3 regions of the Modestobacter sp. SYSU DS0657 genome follow, and region 2 is predicted to be linked to each of the others. Evidence: riboswitches for the same ligand, from Rfam matches in the RefSeq annotation. Region 2 holds a riboswitch; each other region holds the start of a gene.
What was found. Region 2 has a riboswitch for cyclic di-AMP ahead of ACI79A_RS10195 (aggregation-promoting factor C-terminal-like domain-containing protein). Riboswitches for the same ligand answer to the same signal wherever they lie in the genome.

Region 1 (5,254 bases), on a different contig from region 2:
CGAGCCCGTCCCCGCACCTCGCGACCACGATGGGCCGGCCGCGACCACGGGACGAAGACGGCGGGTGAGCGCACTGGTGCGCGGCGCGCGGGTCGGCGATCGTGGGGGCTGGTGGTGTCGCTGGGGGTCGGCATCCTCTGGTTCGGGCGGCGGGCGCCGGCCGGGGAGGGGGCGCGCAGCCCGGACGGCTGACCGCGCACGTACGCCTTCCCCTGCAGCATCCGAGGGTGCCGCGGAGACCGCGGGTATCGGTCGCGGTACCGGCGCGGCGGCCTTCCGTCCCGGTCCGACCACCGTGGCGTCCTGCTCCCGGTGTGGCAGGGTCGGGTGTGCCCCCGTCCGTGCGGGAGGTGGTGCTGGACGGTCGGGTACCCCGTGCGGGCGCCGGGCGAGGGGAGCCATGAGCGGGGAAGCCATCCGGGACGTCGACGCAGAGCAGGACGGGCCGGCCTCGTCGCCCCCCGCCTCGTCGCCACCCACCTCGTCGCCACCGGCGTCCGGCCCGGCTCAGGGAGCCGAGGTGCCGGTACCGGCGGTCCCGGTCCCCGGCGGGACCGTCCCCCCGGAGGCGCCGGAACCCCCGTCGGTGCTCGGCGCGATGGCGATCCTGCGGATCGGCGGCTTCCTCGTCCTCTACCTCAACGCCGCGGCGGTCTTCCTGGGCGTCATGGCGCAGGCGATCGCCCGCAGCTGGCTGGCCTTCGAGCTGACCGGGTCGAACGCCGCCCTGGGCGGGGTCCTGCTGGCCTTCGGCGTGGCGCTGCTGGTGGCCACGCCGTGGGGTGGCGTGGCCGCCGACCGGCTGCCCAAGCGGCTGGTGCTGCAGATCTCGGTGCTCCTGCTGGCGGTGTCGAGCGCCTGGATCGGGCTGGCCGTCGTCTTCGATGTCATCGCCTACTGGATGCTGCTCGGCGCGGGCGTGCTGCAGGCCGTGGGCTTCGCGTTGTTCAACCCGGCCCGGATGGCGTTCCTGACCGAGCTGGTGCCCCGCGGGTCGGTGCCGCAGGCGGTCTCGCTGCTCCTGGTCAACGCCGAGGTGAACCGGGTGGTCGGCCCGGCGCTGGCCGGCGTGGTCATCGGTGCGTTCACCTGGGGCGTCGAGGCGATCTTCCTGTTCAGCGCGGCGCTTGCGGCCGTCGGGGTGCTGCTCACCGCCGCCCTGCCCGCCGGGCGGCGGCGGGGGGAGGCCTCCGGCCGGTCCCCGCTCGGGGAGCTCGCCGACGGGGTGCGCTACGTCCGGCGGCACCCCGAGCTGAGCGCCCTGGTGTGGTGCGGCATCGGCGTCGCCATGATGGGGCTGCCGTACCTGGCGTTCATGCCGACCATCTCCAGCGACCTGTTCGGCCTCGGCTCGGTCGGCTACGGCGTGCTGGCGGCGACGTCCGCGGTCGGCGGGGTCGCGGCGGGCCTGCTGCTGGGCCGGCGCACCTCGTGGGTGCGGCAGACCCGGGTCCTGGTGGGCTCCGGCGCCGTCTTCGGGCTCGCCATCTGCGCGCTGGCGATCGCGCCCAACGCCTACGTCGCAGTGGTCGTGCTCCTCGCCGTCGGCGCGTCGATGCTCGCCTTCCAGACCACCAACCAGTCGCAGCTCATCGCCCTGTCGGACATGGAGTACCACGGGCGGGTGCAGGGGCTGATCATGCTCAGCTTCAGCGCGTTCGGTATCGCCGCGCTCCCGCTGGGCCTGCTCGCCGACCTCATCGGGCTGCGGTGGACGCTCAGCGGGATGGGCGCCGGCGTGCTCGCCTTCGTGGCCCTGTACGCCGTCCTCAGCCGGCGGAGGATGGCGACCGCGAGCCGGCTGCGCGACCTGGGCTGAGCCACCGGCCGCAGCGGTCCGGGCGGGGCGGGGTCAGCGCCAGTCGACGCCGGGCAGGGTGGCGCTCCAGGACTCGGCGATCTGCCCGTCGGCGACCCGGTGGACCACCAGCCAGGTGACCACCGAGGTCTGCCCGGTCTCGAGGTTCAGGCCGGTCGTGGTAGCCCGCGTCCAGATCCGGTCCTCGGCGGTCACCTGGTCGTCGACGGTCGTGGCCGGGTCGTGCAGCAGCTGCCAGGACTCGCGGACCTCCCGCTTGAACTGCGCCCGGGTCAGCGACCGGGTACCGGCCGAGGAGTGCCGCACGTAGGGCTCGGCGATGAGCTCGTCGATCACCGTCAGGTCGCGCCGGTTCCACAGCCCGTCCCAGTAGCGCTGGACGATCGAAGTCAGTGCCTGCTGGTCCACGGGGCGATGCTAGGGCCGCCGCGCGGCGGAAGGGCGCAGTCGCTCCCGCGGAGGCTCCCGCTCACCCCGCCCGGAAGTGATGTCTGCGGCGCCAGAGGGTAGTGCCCTGAGAACGGCGACCTACTGGAGGGAACGACATGGGCCTCATCTCTGGACTCATCAAGGCCAACCTGCTCAAGCGACTGCTGAGCCGGTTCACCGGAGGCCGGCGCGCCTGATCGCCGGTCCGGCGACAGCGCCCCGCCGCAAAGCGGCCCGGACGGCCCCGGTTGACCTCCTTTCCGAGGAGGGCGGCCGGGGCCCTTTTCCGTCTCCCGGCCGGTGGCGGGGTACCTGGACCGGCCGCCGCCGACGCCCGCTGAAGCCGCGGTGGCACGCGCGCCGAGTGACTGCGGTGGGTCACGACATACCGACGCAAAGTAGGTTGAGTCTGCAACCGAACTCGTGAGCGGACGGCGGTGCGGCCGGTGCCCACGGCTGGCGTGCGGGCAGGTCACGAACGGTGGAAAGGGCAGGCCAGGCGCGTCCGGCCGGCCGTCCGGCGGCGGCCGAGGAGGTGCGTCGGCACCCCGGAATCAGCCCCTCCGGAAGCCCGGCGGAGGGGATCGGGGGGATTGCCGTGGCCGATCGCCGTCTGCCTACCGTGCGCTCGTCCACCGACTGCGGAGGACCCCGGATGGCGGCCCGCCGAACCTGCCCACCGCCACGGGACCAGACGACACGACGGGCAGGCGCGGGGGACCCACGCGCAGGACCGGGCCCTCGGGCCCTGGGGTGAAGCCGCATCCGCGGCCGGGCAGCTCTCGCCCGAACCCGACAGCTAACTCCGCAGGCGGTGAGAGGCGCACATCCATGGCACAGCGACACCCGGGACGGCACCTCCGTCCCACCCGGCGCCCGAGCATGGCGTCCGTGACCCGGCCCGCTCTGACGATCGCGGCAGCAGTGGCCGTTCCCCTCGCGGTGGCCGCCCCGGCGCATGCCGCGGAGCACACGGTCGCTCCCGGCGACACCCTCAGCACCCTCGCCGCGGCTCACGGCACCACCTGGCAGACCATCTACGCGGAGAACGCCGGCACCGTCGGCGCCGACCCGAACCGCCTGCGCGTCGGTCAGGTGCTCACCATCGGCGGTACCGGTGCGGCACCGGCGGCTCCGGCGATGGCCTCGCAGAGCGCGTCGGGGGAGTACGTCGTCCGGGCGGGCGACACCCTCGGCAGGATCGCGGCCGCCCACGGCACCACCTGGCAGGAGGTGCACGCGCTCAACCGGGAGGTCATCGGCGGGAACCCGAACACCCTGCGCGTGGGTCAGCGGCTCGCGATCGGCGGCACGGTGGCTGCTGCCGCGACTCGGGTCGCCGAGCGGCCAGCCAGCCGGAGCGCGGACCGTGCGGCTCCGGCGGCTCCGGCGGCTCCGGCGGCGAGCGCGGGGGCCTACGACGTGTGGGCTCCGCACGTCCGCCCCGCGGTCCAGGAAGTCGCCGAGCGGTTCGGCGTCGGGACGGTCGTGACCCGGCCCGGCCACAGCCCGACGCAGGACCTCGCGGCCGACTTCATGGTCCACACCGACCGGGCCAAGGGTGACGCCGTCACCCAGTACGTCATCGACAACGCGTCCCGGTTCCGGGTCGAGTACGTGATCTGGCAGCAGCGGATCTACCAGGTCCGCACGGGCACGTGGCAGGGCATGGCGGACCGGGGGTCGCCCACCGCCAACCACATGGACCACCCGCACGTGTCGTTCCTGCCCGGCTGACGCCCACCGTGGTGGGCCGCTGAGGCCGGACCGTCGGACGAGCGCCCCTGCCCGGCTGTGACCGGGCAGGGGCGCTCGTCCGATCCGGCGCCCGGCTGCCGGTCCGCGCGGTGCGCCCGACAGCGCGGGTGATGTGATGACCCGGCCGGCGCTCTCCCGGACTCGTCACCCGGTTGCGGCCGGCACCGCAGTGGCCACCGCTAGACGAGAGCGTGCGCTCCGCGACTCGCGGGCGCCCTGTGCATTCGGCCCTGGCGTGAGCCAGGCATCTCGTGTCGGAGAGGCGACGCGATACTCCCGCACACGGTTCCAACCCGTTGGCTCAGGTCGTCACTCGCCCGGAACCAGGCTGCCCCGGGCGAGGTCGAGGACCTCCGCCAGGGCCAGTCGGCTGCCCGAGGCGAACAGCTCGTCGAACCGCGCAGATCCGGCCGCCGCGCGCACTGCGTCCACCAGGTCGCCGTCCCCGCGCATCGACGCGTACACCCGGAGCCCTGCGCGACGACGCAGGCCCTCGGTCGCCCCGGCGAGCAGTCCGGCCCGCTCGTCGTCCCCCTCGGCGAGGGACATCGCGGAAACACCCGCAAGTGCCAGGCAGAGGCAGTGCGTGCTGTGCCCGGACTCGCTGAGGTCGAGCGCCTCGCCGAGGAGAGCGCGGGCCTCGTCGAGATCGCCTCGGCCCACTGCGAGCCCGGCCAGGACCACCCGCGACACGGCAGCCAGCCAGGGGGTGTCGAAGCGATCCGCCAGGTGGTGCGCCTCGGTGGCGTGGCGCAGGGCGTCGGCGGGATCGCCGAGGGCGGCCTCCACGGATCCGGCGGTCACCAGCGCGAACCCCGTCCACATCGGCTCGTCCAGACCGCGCAGCCGGTCGAGGGCGGTGCGCAAGCCCCGCCGGGCGCCGCCCAGGTCGCGGACGAGCGCCGCGGCCCAGGCGAGGAGCAGGCGCGACACGGCGTCCAGGTACGGGTCCTCGACCTCGCCGATCAGCGCGGTCAGCCGCTCGCTGGTCGCCCGGACGGCCGTCGCGTCGCCGACCTCCAGGGCGGAGACCAGGGCCGTGCTCAGCAGTTCCGCGCGCGAGGCTGCCGGCAGGCCGTCCTCGGTCGGCAGCAGCTCGGCCACCCAGGAGCGGGCCTCGCCGATGATCACGTCCCCGAGGCCCAGGAACGGCCAGAGGACCCGGAACGGCGACAGCACCCGGAACAGGTGGGGGAGCGGCGCCCGGTCGTGGGCGAGGTGCCAGCGCACCGCGGTCACGACGTTGTC
Region 2 (5,254 bases):
GACCGCCGGGCAGGTGTCGGACGCCCCGGTCAGCGGCGTGAGGTAGCCGGTCGGCCCGTCGCGCACCCCGTCCCGGCGCCGATGATCGGCTCGTCGAGGCCCGCGGTGTCGGCGGGCGCGTCGGCCGGGGCGACGGCGGCCCAGAACTCGGGCCGGAAGCCGACGACGACGTTCACGCCGCCGGTCGAGGAGAGCGGACCGGTCAGCCCGGCCACCCCGCGGACCAGGTCCGCCGCGGAGCGGCCGGGCGCCAGGTCGGGCGCCAGGTCGAACTCCAAGTAGCAGTGCTCGGGCGTCCCGAGCGCGACGATGCCGGGCTGCGGGGTCACGGCCTCACTGTGCCCGACACCCCGCAGCCGAGGGCATCAGTCGTTCGACGGCGGCTCGTCCTTGCCGGCCTCCTCGAGCGCGTCGGCCTCCTCCTTGGTCTTGTGCACGGCCTTGTCGGCGTGCTCCGGCGGCCCGTAGACGGTGTAGAGCACCAGTGGGTTGACCCCGTCGTTGACGAAGTTGTGCTTCTTGCCGGCCGGCACGACCACCAGGTCGCCCTGCGCGACCTTCTTCTCCTGGCCACCGACCTTGGCCCTGGCGGTGCCGCTGACGAAGGTCAGGATCTGGTCGACGTCGTGCACCTCCTCGCCGATCTCCCCGCCTGGCGGGATCGTCATGATCACCAGCTGGGTGTGCTCGCCGGTCCACAGCACCCGACGGAAGTCGGCACTCTGCTCGGCGACGGTGGCGATGGTGAAGTGCTCCATGGACGCCGGTCCTCCGTTCCCTCGATCCGCTGACCGGCGCGCGCCGGTCGCGACGGTCAGTCAAGAGCAGGTCGGCCGACGGCGCGATCCGAGAGCCCGTCCCCGACACCCTGGTGAATGTGGCCGCGCGGGGGGATGCTGACCGCCGTCACGCGCCGCCCGGCCCCCGGAGGCAGCCATGCGCACGCACCACGACGGCACCGACCCGGCCACCGTGGCCGCGGTCTCGGACACCCTCGAACCGGACACCGACGACGACACCGCCGGCTGGTCCCCGCCCGATCGGCCGTGGGTGTCGACCGGCTGGGGCACCACCGAGCGCGAGGAGGAGGCCGGTGAGAGCCTCTCCGGCCGGCTGGCCCGCGAGCTCCGCGACGGCGGGACCGACGACCGCGACGACGAGGGTGACGGTCTGGGCGACGACGCCGGCACCGACGGCGAGCTCCTCGACGACGAGGTCGGCGACGACCGCGCGGGCCGGCTCGCCGACGCCGACGACGACGGCCTGGTCGACCGGGAGGCGGAGCTGTACGCCGAGGACGAGGGCATCGACGGCGGGGCGGCCTCGGCGGAGGAGGCCGCGGTGCACCTCGTGCGGGACGGCGGCTGACCCGGGACCTCCGGCTCTGTGCGACCGGCGGCCCGGTGGGCCAGGCTGGTGCGAGCAGCCCGGTCGTCGGTGAGGGCCATGGGACGGCCGGGCACGGACAGGAGGACACGGTGACCGAGCAGGACGGCACGCGGGACGCGCTCGCGGCGGAGGTCGACGAGGCCATGGGCAACGCGGCTGGGGACGTGGCGCCCGCGGTGACGTCGACCGGGGCGGTCGAGGGCGGGGTCGTCGTCGGCCACGACGGTTCCGGGTGCGCCCAGGAGGCGCTCGTGTGGGCGGCCGGCCTGGCCGAGCGGGCCGGGTGGCCGCTGCACGTCGTCCGTGCCTGGCGGATCGCCACCGCGCCCCAGCCGGCCAGCTGGTCGCCGGGGTACGTCCCGCCGGTGAGCGACTACGAGAAGGCGGTCCAGGCCGACCTGGAGGCCGACGTCGTCGCGGCGCTCGGCCAGGACCGCGCCGCGGGCGTCACCTGCCACGTCGCGCACACCGCACCGGTGAAGGCGCTCATCGCCGCCGCCCGGCAGGCCGACCTCCTGGTGGTGGGTGCCCGCGGCCGCGGTGGCTTCGCCGGCCTGCTGCTGGGCTCGACCAGCGACCAGGTCACCCGGCACGCGCCCTGCCCCGTCACCGTGGTCCGGAGCGACCGCGAGGACTGACCACCCCGGCGGGTCGCGGCCGGGCCCGTGGGTGTCCACTGTCCGGGTGCCCGCCCCCGATCGCGTCCCGCCGTCCTTCCTGCAGGCCCACACCCGGGTCGAGCGGCCCACCCTGGTGCCCGAGGTGCAGCTGCACGTCGCCGACGACGTCGTCGCCCTGTGGGAGGCGATGGAGACCGAGGCCGGCGGCGCCGGCCAGGACCCGCCGTTCTGGGCCGCGGCCTGGCCGGGTGGCCAGGCCCTGGCCCGGTACGTCCTGGACACCCCGGAGCTCGTCGCCGGCAAGCGGGTGCTGGACCTCGGTGCCGGGAGCGGCCTGGTCGCCGTGGCGGCGCGGCTCGCCGGGGCGGCGCGCGTCGTCGCCAGCGACGTCGACCCGTACTCGCACGCCGCGGTCGCGCTCAACGCCGAGCTCAACGGGGTCACCGGGGTCGAGGTGGTGGGCGACGTGCTGGGCGAGGACGGACCGGACGTGGACGTCGTGCTGGCCGGCGACGTCTGCTACGACCGGGAGATGACCGCCCGGGTGCTGCCGTACCTGGGCGCCCACTGGCTGCGCGGCGCCACCGTCCTGCTCGGGGACCCGGGCCGCGCCTACCTGCCGCGGGAAGGGCTGCTGCCGGCCGCCACCCACGACGTCCCGGACGCCGACGGCGGGGAGGTCCGCCGGACGACGGTCTGGCGCCTGCCCTGAGCCGGGTGCGACCGGTGCGGCCTGCGGGACGGATCACACCGCGCTGACCAGGGGCGCCGTGGCACATCCCGACGAACTGGCGACGGAGCATTGTCACGAGGTCGTAAAGCGCTTTACCGTGGGCAGGTCCGGCCGGACGTCACGTCCCCACCCGGGGAGCCCGCGCCGGATGCCGCCGAGTCGCTGTCCGCAGCGATCCGGGGACCCACCGAAGCACTGGGGTGAATCCCGCCCGGGCACGCGCCCGGCCGGGTAGGGCGCCTTCCCGCCCGAATCCGTCAGCTAACCCGGTAGGCGGCCACGGAAGAGCCCGGAGCCCCCTCCTTCATGTCCCCACGCGCCATCCCGCACGACCACGCCGGGCACGACCTGCCGGCCGACGGAGACCTGCCCACCACGGTCCTCCCCGTCGCCGGGGAGGAGACCTCCCGTCGTGCCCGCCGCCTGGCGCCCCCGGCCGGCCTGCGCCGTCCGGCGATGTACCTGGCCGCCGCCGCGGTCGGCGCGGTCGTGGTGAACGTCGTCGTGGGCGGGCAGACCGGCGCGCAGGCCACCGCGGCGCCCGAGCCGGTGAGCATCGCCACCCAGCTGGGCCTCACCGCCCAGCACGCCAGCACCGTCGTCGCCGAGGGGCAGGTCGGCGACCGGCTCGGGGCGCTGGCGGCCGACCGCAGCCAGCGGCAGGAGGCCGAGGCCGCCGCCCAGCAGGCGCAGGCCGCCGCTGTCGCCGCCGAGGAGGCGCGGCTGGCCGAGGAGGCGCGGCTGGCCGAGGAGGCGCGGCTGGCCGAGGAGGCGCGGCTGGCCGAGGAGGCGCGGCTGGCCGAGGAGGCGCGGCTCGCGGAGGAGGCGCGCCAGGCCGAGGAGGCGCGCAAGGCGGAGGAGGCGCGCAAGGCCGAGCAGGCGGCTGCGGCTGCAGCCCCGCGGTCGCAGTCCAGCTCCCGGCCCTCCGGTGGCGGTGCCCCCGCCCCCGCCCCGGCTCCCGCCGCGCCGGCCGGCTCCTTCCAGAGCTACGCGCTGTCCCAGCTGGGCGGGGACGCCGGTCAGTTCTCCTGCCTGGAGAAGCTGTGGGGCAAGGAGAGCGGCTGGAACCCCAACGCGCAGAACCCGCGCAGCACCGCCTACGGCATCCCGCAGTTCCTGGACTCCACCTGGAAGGGCACCGGGATCGCCAAGACCTCCGACGGCTACCGTCAGATCGACGCCGGCCTGATCTACATCAACAACCGGTACGGCTCGCCGTGCGGCGCGTGGTCGCAGTCGCAGTCCGCCGGCTGGTACTGATCGACCCAGCACCGACCAGGAGGGGCCGCTCGCACCGGGCGGCCCCTCCTCGCGTGCCCAGCACGTCACCGCCCTGCCCGAATGTCACCCCCATCGGTCAGGATCACCGGGTGGACCACCCCGACCAGGAGGGCTGAACCGTGGGCAAGCACCGGGCACCCGAGCCCGCGGCCTCGGACTTCGACGCCGCGACGGCCGCGTTGGCCGACGTGACCGGCGACTACGTCGTCGACGCCGCGCACACCCGCATCGGCGTGCGGGCGCGGCACGCGATGGTGACGACGGTGCGCGGCGCGTTCACCGAGTTCGCCGGCACCGCCCATCTCGACACCGCCGACCCGGGTGCCAGCACCGTGTCGCTGCGCATCCGCACCGCCAGCATCGACACCGGCGCCCCCGACCGCGACGCGCACCTGCGCTCGCCGGACTTCCTGGACGTCGAGCGGTTCCCGGAGATGCGCTTCGACTCGACCGCGGTGCGGCAGGTCGACGACGAGGTCTACCGGGTCACCGGCGACCTGACCATCAAGGACGTCACCCGCACCGTCGAGATCGACTTCACCCTGACCGGCTCGGCGCTGGACCCGTTCGGCAACACGCGGGTCGGCTTCGAGGGTGCGCTGGCGATCAAGCGCAGCGACTGGGAGCTCACCTGGAACGCGGTCCTGGAGACCGGTGGTGTCCTGGTCAGCGACCGGATCCAGGTGGAGTTCGACGTCTCGGCGATCCGGGCCGGCTGACCCGGCGCGTTCCGCCCGCCGGGTCGCGCGCCCCGGCGGGCGGTGTCCGGGAGGCGGAAGGGTTGTGTCCCAGACCACTTCGCCCCGCTACGGTGGCACTGAGTGCCAGCGGCTGCGGCCGTGGGCACCGGAGGACGACGGCGTCCTCCGGTCCGAGCAGCAGGGGAGTGCGCAGATGGCGAACGCGTGGTTCGAGACGGTGGCCGAGGCGCAGCGGCGGGCCAAGCGCCGGTTGCCGAAGGGCGTGTACGGGGCGCTGGTCGCCGGCTCCGAGCGCGGGCTGACCGTCGACGACAACCTGGCCGCCTTCGCCGAGCTGGGCTTCGCCCCGCACACCGCCGGGCTGGCCAACGGCCGGCAGACGGCCACCCGCGTCATGGGCCAGGACATCGCGCTGCCGGTGCTGATCAGCCCGACCGGGGTGCAGGCCGTGCACCCCGACGGTGAGGTCGCCGTCGCGCGGGCCGCGGCCGCCCGCGGCACCGCGATCGGGCTCTCCTCGATGGCCAGCA
Region 3 (5,254 bases), on a different contig from region 2:
GTCGGCGCGCACCACCTGCAGGCCCAGGCCGTACGCCGACCAGCCGGCCGCGGCGGAGTCGACCCCGGCCGGCACGGTCATCTCCTCCAGGGTGGCCGGGGAGACCACGTCGGCGGTGTCACCGAGCAGGAAGACGGCGCACCGCCCCAGGTCGGCCAGCGTCGCCCACAGCTGACCGGCCGCGGCCATCACCCCGGCGTCGTGCTCGGGTTCGGGCAGCACGACGTCGGCCCACGGGTGCACCGCGTGGCCCTGGGCGGCAGCGCCGCTGGGACGCGGGGTGGTGCGGGTCATGCCCAGGGGCAGCAGCACCTCGTCCCGGACGACGTCCGCCCACGGCCGGCCGCGGTGCCGGGCGACCAGCTCACCGAGCAGGCCGAAGCCGAGGTTGGAATAGTGGAACCGCCGGGCGGCGCCGAGCACCACGTCGTCGTCGCTGAGCGGCAACTCGGCCAGCGATCCGCCGGGTACGCGCTCCCACCAGCCGCCCGGGCTCTCCGAACCCGCCCCGGCGAGGTGGGAGAGGAGCTGACCGACCGTGCGGTCACCCAGCGGGGTGCCCGGCAGGTGCTCGTCCAGCAGGTCGTCGAGGCCCAGCGCCCCCTCGTCGCGCAGCCGCATCACCACCAGGGCGGTGACCGTCTTGCTGATGGAACCGAGGCGGTACTGGACGTCGGTGTGCGGGTCGGCGACGTCCCCGCGCCCGGCCGACCAGGCGAGCCCGCCGCCCCGGACGACGCCGGCGACCAGGCTGGGCGCCCGCCCGTCGCGCTGCACGCGGGCGGTGCGGGCCAGCAGGGTGCGGGCGGTGGAGGGCAGCACGGGCTCGGCCATGCCGGGAGGCTAGCCAGCCCGGGCGGCTGCGGTCTCCCCCACCGGCAGCCGGCCGGTGCGGCGGGCCCAGTGCTCGAACCAGAGGGTGACCAGCGGCGGCACCGAGGCGGCCAGCGCGAGGATGGTGGTGCCGAGGGACCAGCCGAGCACCCGCCAGGCGACGAGCGTCACCGCGACGTAGGCGATGAAGACCGCACCGTGCACCGGGCCGAACACCTGGACGCCGACCTCGGAGGTCTCCGGCACGTACTTGACGAACATCCCGGCGAGCAGCAGCACCCAGGACACCGCCTCGGCGACGGCGACGACGCGGAACGTGCGGGCGACGGGAGCGGGGGCGAGCAGTCGGGCAGCCACGACCGGGGACAACGAACCACCGGTGCCGTGGTCTCCCGGATGTGATGAAGGACCCCCTCCTCCCCACCCTTCGCAGGCTCAGGGCAGGACCCGGGAGGGGGCCGTTGCAGGGCGCGGAGACACCGGTGCCCCGGCCGCCGCGAGGCGACCGGGGCACCGGTGTTCGTGCTGGAGCGCTGGCGTCAGCCGGCGATCCGCCGCATCGCGGTGATGCTGCCCATCACGTCGATGCTGGCGACCTTGACGACGTCGCCCGAGGTCGGCGCGTGCACCATCTGGCCGTTGCCGATGTAGATGCCGACGTGGCTGACCGGGGAGTAGAAGGCGATGATGTCGCCCGGCTGCAGCTCGCCGCGGGAGACCGCGCGGCCCATGGTCGCCTGCGCCCGGCTGGAGTGCGGCACGGAGATGCCGGCCGCGGCGTAGGCGTACTGCACCAGGCCGGAGCAGTCGAAGGACCCCGGGCCGGCGGCGGCCCAGACGTAGGGCTTGCCCTGCTGGGCCATGGCGGTGCTGACCGCGGTCGCCGCGGCACCGCTGGAGGCGACGACCGGGGCGGACGGGGCCTGCGCGGCCGGGGCTGCGGCGCGGGCGGCGCTGCCGCCGCCACCCGAGCCGGAACCGGAACCGGAGCCGGCGGCCTGCTCGGCCGCCGCGGCCTCGGCGGCGTGCTGCCGCTCGGCCTCGGCCCGGGAGGCGGCCTGCTCCGCGGCGGAGAGCCGCTCGTACATCGCCTGGTACTCGGCGATCTGCTTGTTCAGGTCGGTGCGCTGCTGCTCGACCCGGTCCAGCTGGGCCTGCGCCTCGGTGGCGGCGGCCTCGGCCGCGGCCTGGGCCTCGGTGGCCTGCTCGTCGGCCGCGACGGCCTCGCCCAGGATCCCGTTGTTGTGGTCGGCGATGGAGCCCAGCGTGCCGACGCGGTCCATCAGCTCGTCGGCGGACTCGCTGGTGAGCATCGCCTGCAGGGTGCTCAGCTGGTCGCCGGTGTAGGCGCTGCGGGCGACCTCCCGGACCCGGTCACGGGCGCCGGCCAGGGCGGCCTCGGCGGCCTCGACCTGAGCGACGGCGGCGTCGACCTCGGCCTGCTTGGTCTCGAGCTCGACGCGGGCGTCGTTGAACTGCTCGGTGACGACCTCGAGTTCGTGGGCGCGCTCGGCGACCAGGGTGGCCGCCTCCGCGGAGGTGGTGGGCTCGGCCGCGGCGGGCGCGGGGGCCAGCAGGGTGGTGGCCACGAGGGCACCGGCGGCGAAGAAGGTGACGACGGCCCGGCGGGGAGTGGACCCGCGACGGGCAGGGTTGAGCGAACTCGCCATCTTCGGCGGGTGGTCCTTTCTTCCAACGTGCCGCCTACCGAGTTAGCTGACGGGTTCGGATGGGAAGACACCCGGCACGTGCGGCCCGGCTGGGCCGCGCAGTGCTTCACCCCAGTGCTGCGGTGGGTCCCCGGTCCCCTGGCCCGCCGGAGTGCACGGGCCGCGGAGTTCGGCGGCGGTCTGGTCGGTCGCCACCGAGAGGTGGCTGAGGTGCCCGTCCGGACCGCGGACCACCGTAAGGGCGTTATGGGCTCGTGACAAAGGCTCTTTGCGATTTTGTTGAGAAACTCCGTGCGTGTGCTGCAACACGCTCACCGCGCGTGATCGGCGCGCCGGGATTGTGGACCGCCGACGTCCACGGCCCCGGTCTCGTCCGCGCCCGGGACGCCGACACGCGTCCTGAACTGGGCACCCACCGTCGGCGCCGGACGGTCCGGCCGCCGGCCCCGGACCGCGCCACCACGCACCCTGCCGGCCCCTTCCCGTCACGCTCCGCCAGCGGCTCCGCACCCCTGCGCCGCCACCGCACCAGGGGCTGGGCGTTCCCCCGGCGCGGCGGTCGCCGGCCCTGGCCCGGGCACCTGCTAGAGGGACCCGGAACACGGCGCGCCAGGATGACCCGGTGCCGACCCTCGCCACCGCTCCCTGGGACGACCCGGACGTCGTCGCGCTGACCGCCGCCCAGCAGGTCGAGCTGCGCGCCCGCTACGACGGCGCCGGCGAACCCGGGGTGCCGCCGTCCGCCGCCGACGTCGCGGTGGTGCTGCTCGCCCGCGACGACGACGGCACCCCGATCGGCTGCGGCGCGCTGCGCCCGCTGGGGCCGGACGAGGCGGAGATCAAGCGGATGTACGTCGTCCCCGGCGCCCGTGGGCGAGGGGTGTCCAGGCTGCTGCTCGCCGGGCTGGAGGCCGAGGCGGTGACCCGCGGGTGGACGACGGTGCGGCTGGAGACCGGCGTCCGGCAGCCGGAGGCGATCGCGCTGTACCGGTCCACGGGCTACCGGCCGGTCGAGGCGTTCGGGCACTACGTCGGCGCCGACGACCCGCACGCGGTCTTCTTCGCCCGGGAGCTGGCGTGAGCACCGCGGCCCGCTACGACGCGGTCGTGGTCGGGGGTGGGCACAACGGACTGGTCGCCGCCGCCTACCTGGCGCGCGCCGGGTGGTCGGTGCTCGTGCTCGAGCAGCGGGACGTGCTCGGCGGCGCCGCCATCAGCCAGCAGGTGTTCCCCGGCGTCGACGTCCGGCTCTCGGCGTACTCCTACCTGGTCAGCCTGCTGCCCGACCGGATCGGCACCGACCTGGGCCTGCCGCTGGACCTGCGGGACCGCGCGGTCGCGTCCTGGACGCCGCTGCGCCGCGACGGCCGGCACCGCGCGCTGCTGGTCGAGCGGGACGAGGGGCCGGCGACGGCGGCGTCGTTCCGCGCGCTCACCGGCGGGGACGCCGAGCTGGCCGGCTGGCAGCGGTTCTACGGCCGGCTGGCCACCCTGGCCGAGGACCTGGCGCCCACGTTCACCGAGCCGCTGCCCAGCGAGGCAGAGCTCGCCGGCCGGCTGCGCGACCCGGGCATCTGGCACGACCTGCGCGAGCGTCCGCTGGCCGACGTCGTCGCCGACCACCTGTCCGACGACGACGTGCGCGGCATCGCCCTCACCGACGGCCTGATCGGCACCTTCGCCGACGTGCACGCCGCCGACGGGCTGGCCGGGCGCTGCTTCCTCTACCACCTGGTCGGCAACGGCACCGGCCGCTGGCGGGTGCCGGTGGGCGGCATGGGCGCGGTCAGCGGCGCGATCGCCACCGCCGCCCGCGCGGCGGGCGCCCGGCTGGTCACCCGGGCCACCGCCACCGCGATCGAGGCCCGCGCCGACGGGGTCACGGTGCACTGGACCGACGACGACGGGACGGCGCACGCGGCCGACGCCGGGCACGTGGTGGGCGGCGCCGCGCCGGCCGTGCTCGACGAGCTGCTCGGCGCGCCGGCCACGCCACGGCCCTCGGGCTCGCAGCTCAAGGTCAACATGGTGCTGCGGCGGCTGCCCGGGCTGCGCTCCGGGGACGACCCGCACCGGGTGTTCAGCGGCACCGTGCACGTCGACGAGTCCGCGTCGGCCATCGACGCCGCGTACGCCCAGGCTGTGGCCGGGCGGCTGCCCGACGTCGTCCCGTTCGAGGTGTACTGCCACTCGCTGACCGACCCGTCGATCACCGTGGCGACCGGGTTGCACACGCTGACCCTCTTCGGGCTGCACACCCCGGCCGAGCTCTACGCGGCCGACCCGGCGGGCACCCGCGAGGAGGCGGTGCGCCGGGTCGTCGCGCAGCTCGACGACCACCTCACCGAACCGCTGGCCGACTGCCTGGCCACCGACGCCGAGGGCCGGCCGTGCCTGCAGGCGGCCTCACCCCTGGACGTCGAGGCCGCGCTGGCGATGCCGGGCGGGCACATCTTCCACGGCGACCTCTCCTGGCCGGTGGCCACCGACCCGGCGCAGGCCGGCACCTGGGGCGTGGCGACGGCGCACCCGCGGGTGGTCGCGGCGTCGTCCGGGGGCACCGTGCGCGGCGGTGCGGTCAGCGGGCTGGGCGGCTTCGCCGCGGCCCAGCACCTGCTCGGGCGGTGACCGTCCCGGATCCGTGCGTGAGCAGCCGCCGCCGGGGAAGGAAGGCAGCAGAGCCCGGGACCGGCCGGTCCCGACGACGACTGGAGACGCCATGACCACCCCGACGAACCGCCCGGACGACC

Region 1: another riboswitch for cyclic di-AMP. It lies ahead of ACI79A_RS06495 (LysM peptidoglycan-binding domain-containing protein); the one in region 2 lies ahead of ACI79A_RS10195 (aggregation-promoting factor C-terminal-like domain-containing protein).
Region 3: another riboswitch for cyclic di-AMP. It lies ahead of ACI79A_RS03465 (NlpC/P60 family protein); the one in region 2 lies ahead of ACI79A_RS10195 (aggregation-promoting factor C-terminal-like domain-containing protein).

Annotation. Positions count from the first base shown of each region.
Region 1 is NZ_JBJHAG010000007.1:3,649-8,902, reverse strand. Features, by position in the region: gene ACI79A_RS06505 (MFS transporter) at 521-1,819, shown strand; gene ACI79A_RS06500 (ester cyclase) at 1,853-2,227, opposite strand; cyclic di-AMP (ydaO/yuaA leader) riboswitch at 2,961-3,057, shown strand; gene ACI79A_RS06495 (LysM peptidoglycan-binding domain-containing protein) at 3,140-3,985, shown strand; gene ACI79A_RS06490 (ATP-binding protein) at 4,316-5,254, opposite strand, start outside.
Region 2 is NZ_JBJHAG010000013.1:47,669-52,922, reverse strand. Features, by position in the region: gene ACI79A_RS10220 (hypothetical protein) at 30-329, opposite strand; gene ACI79A_RS10215 (cupin domain-containing protein) at 366-758, opposite strand; gene ACI79A_RS10210 (DUF5709 domain-containing protein) at 937-1,368, shown strand; gene ACI79A_RS10205 (universal stress protein) at 1,479-2,027, shown strand; gene ACI79A_RS10200 (class I SAM-dependent methyltransferase) at 2,074-2,721, shown strand; cyclic di-AMP (ydaO/yuaA leader) riboswitch at 2,885-3,033, shown strand; gene ACI79A_RS10195 (aggregation-promoting factor C-terminal-like domain-containing protein) at 3,049-4,002, shown strand; gene ACI79A_RS10190 (YceI family protein) at 4,143-4,742, shown strand; gene mftD (pre-mycofactocin synthase MftD) at 4,918-5,254, shown strand, end outside.
Region 3 is NZ_JBJHAG010000003.1:146,727-151,980, forward strand. Features, by position in the region: gene ACI79A_RS03455 (serine hydrolase domain-containing protein) at 1-834, opposite strand, end outside; gene ACI79A_RS03460 (DUF3817 domain-containing protein) at 844-1,191, opposite strand; gene ACI79A_RS03465 (NlpC/P60 family protein) at 1,374-2,504, opposite strand; cyclic di-AMP (ydaO/yuaA leader) riboswitch at 2,520-2,689, opposite strand; gene ACI79A_RS03470 (GNAT family N-acetyltransferase) at 3,127-3,585, shown strand; gene ACI79A_RS03475 (phytoene desaturase family protein) at 3,582-5,132, shown strand; gene ACI79A_RS03480 (hypothetical protein) at 5,224-5,254, shown strand, end outside.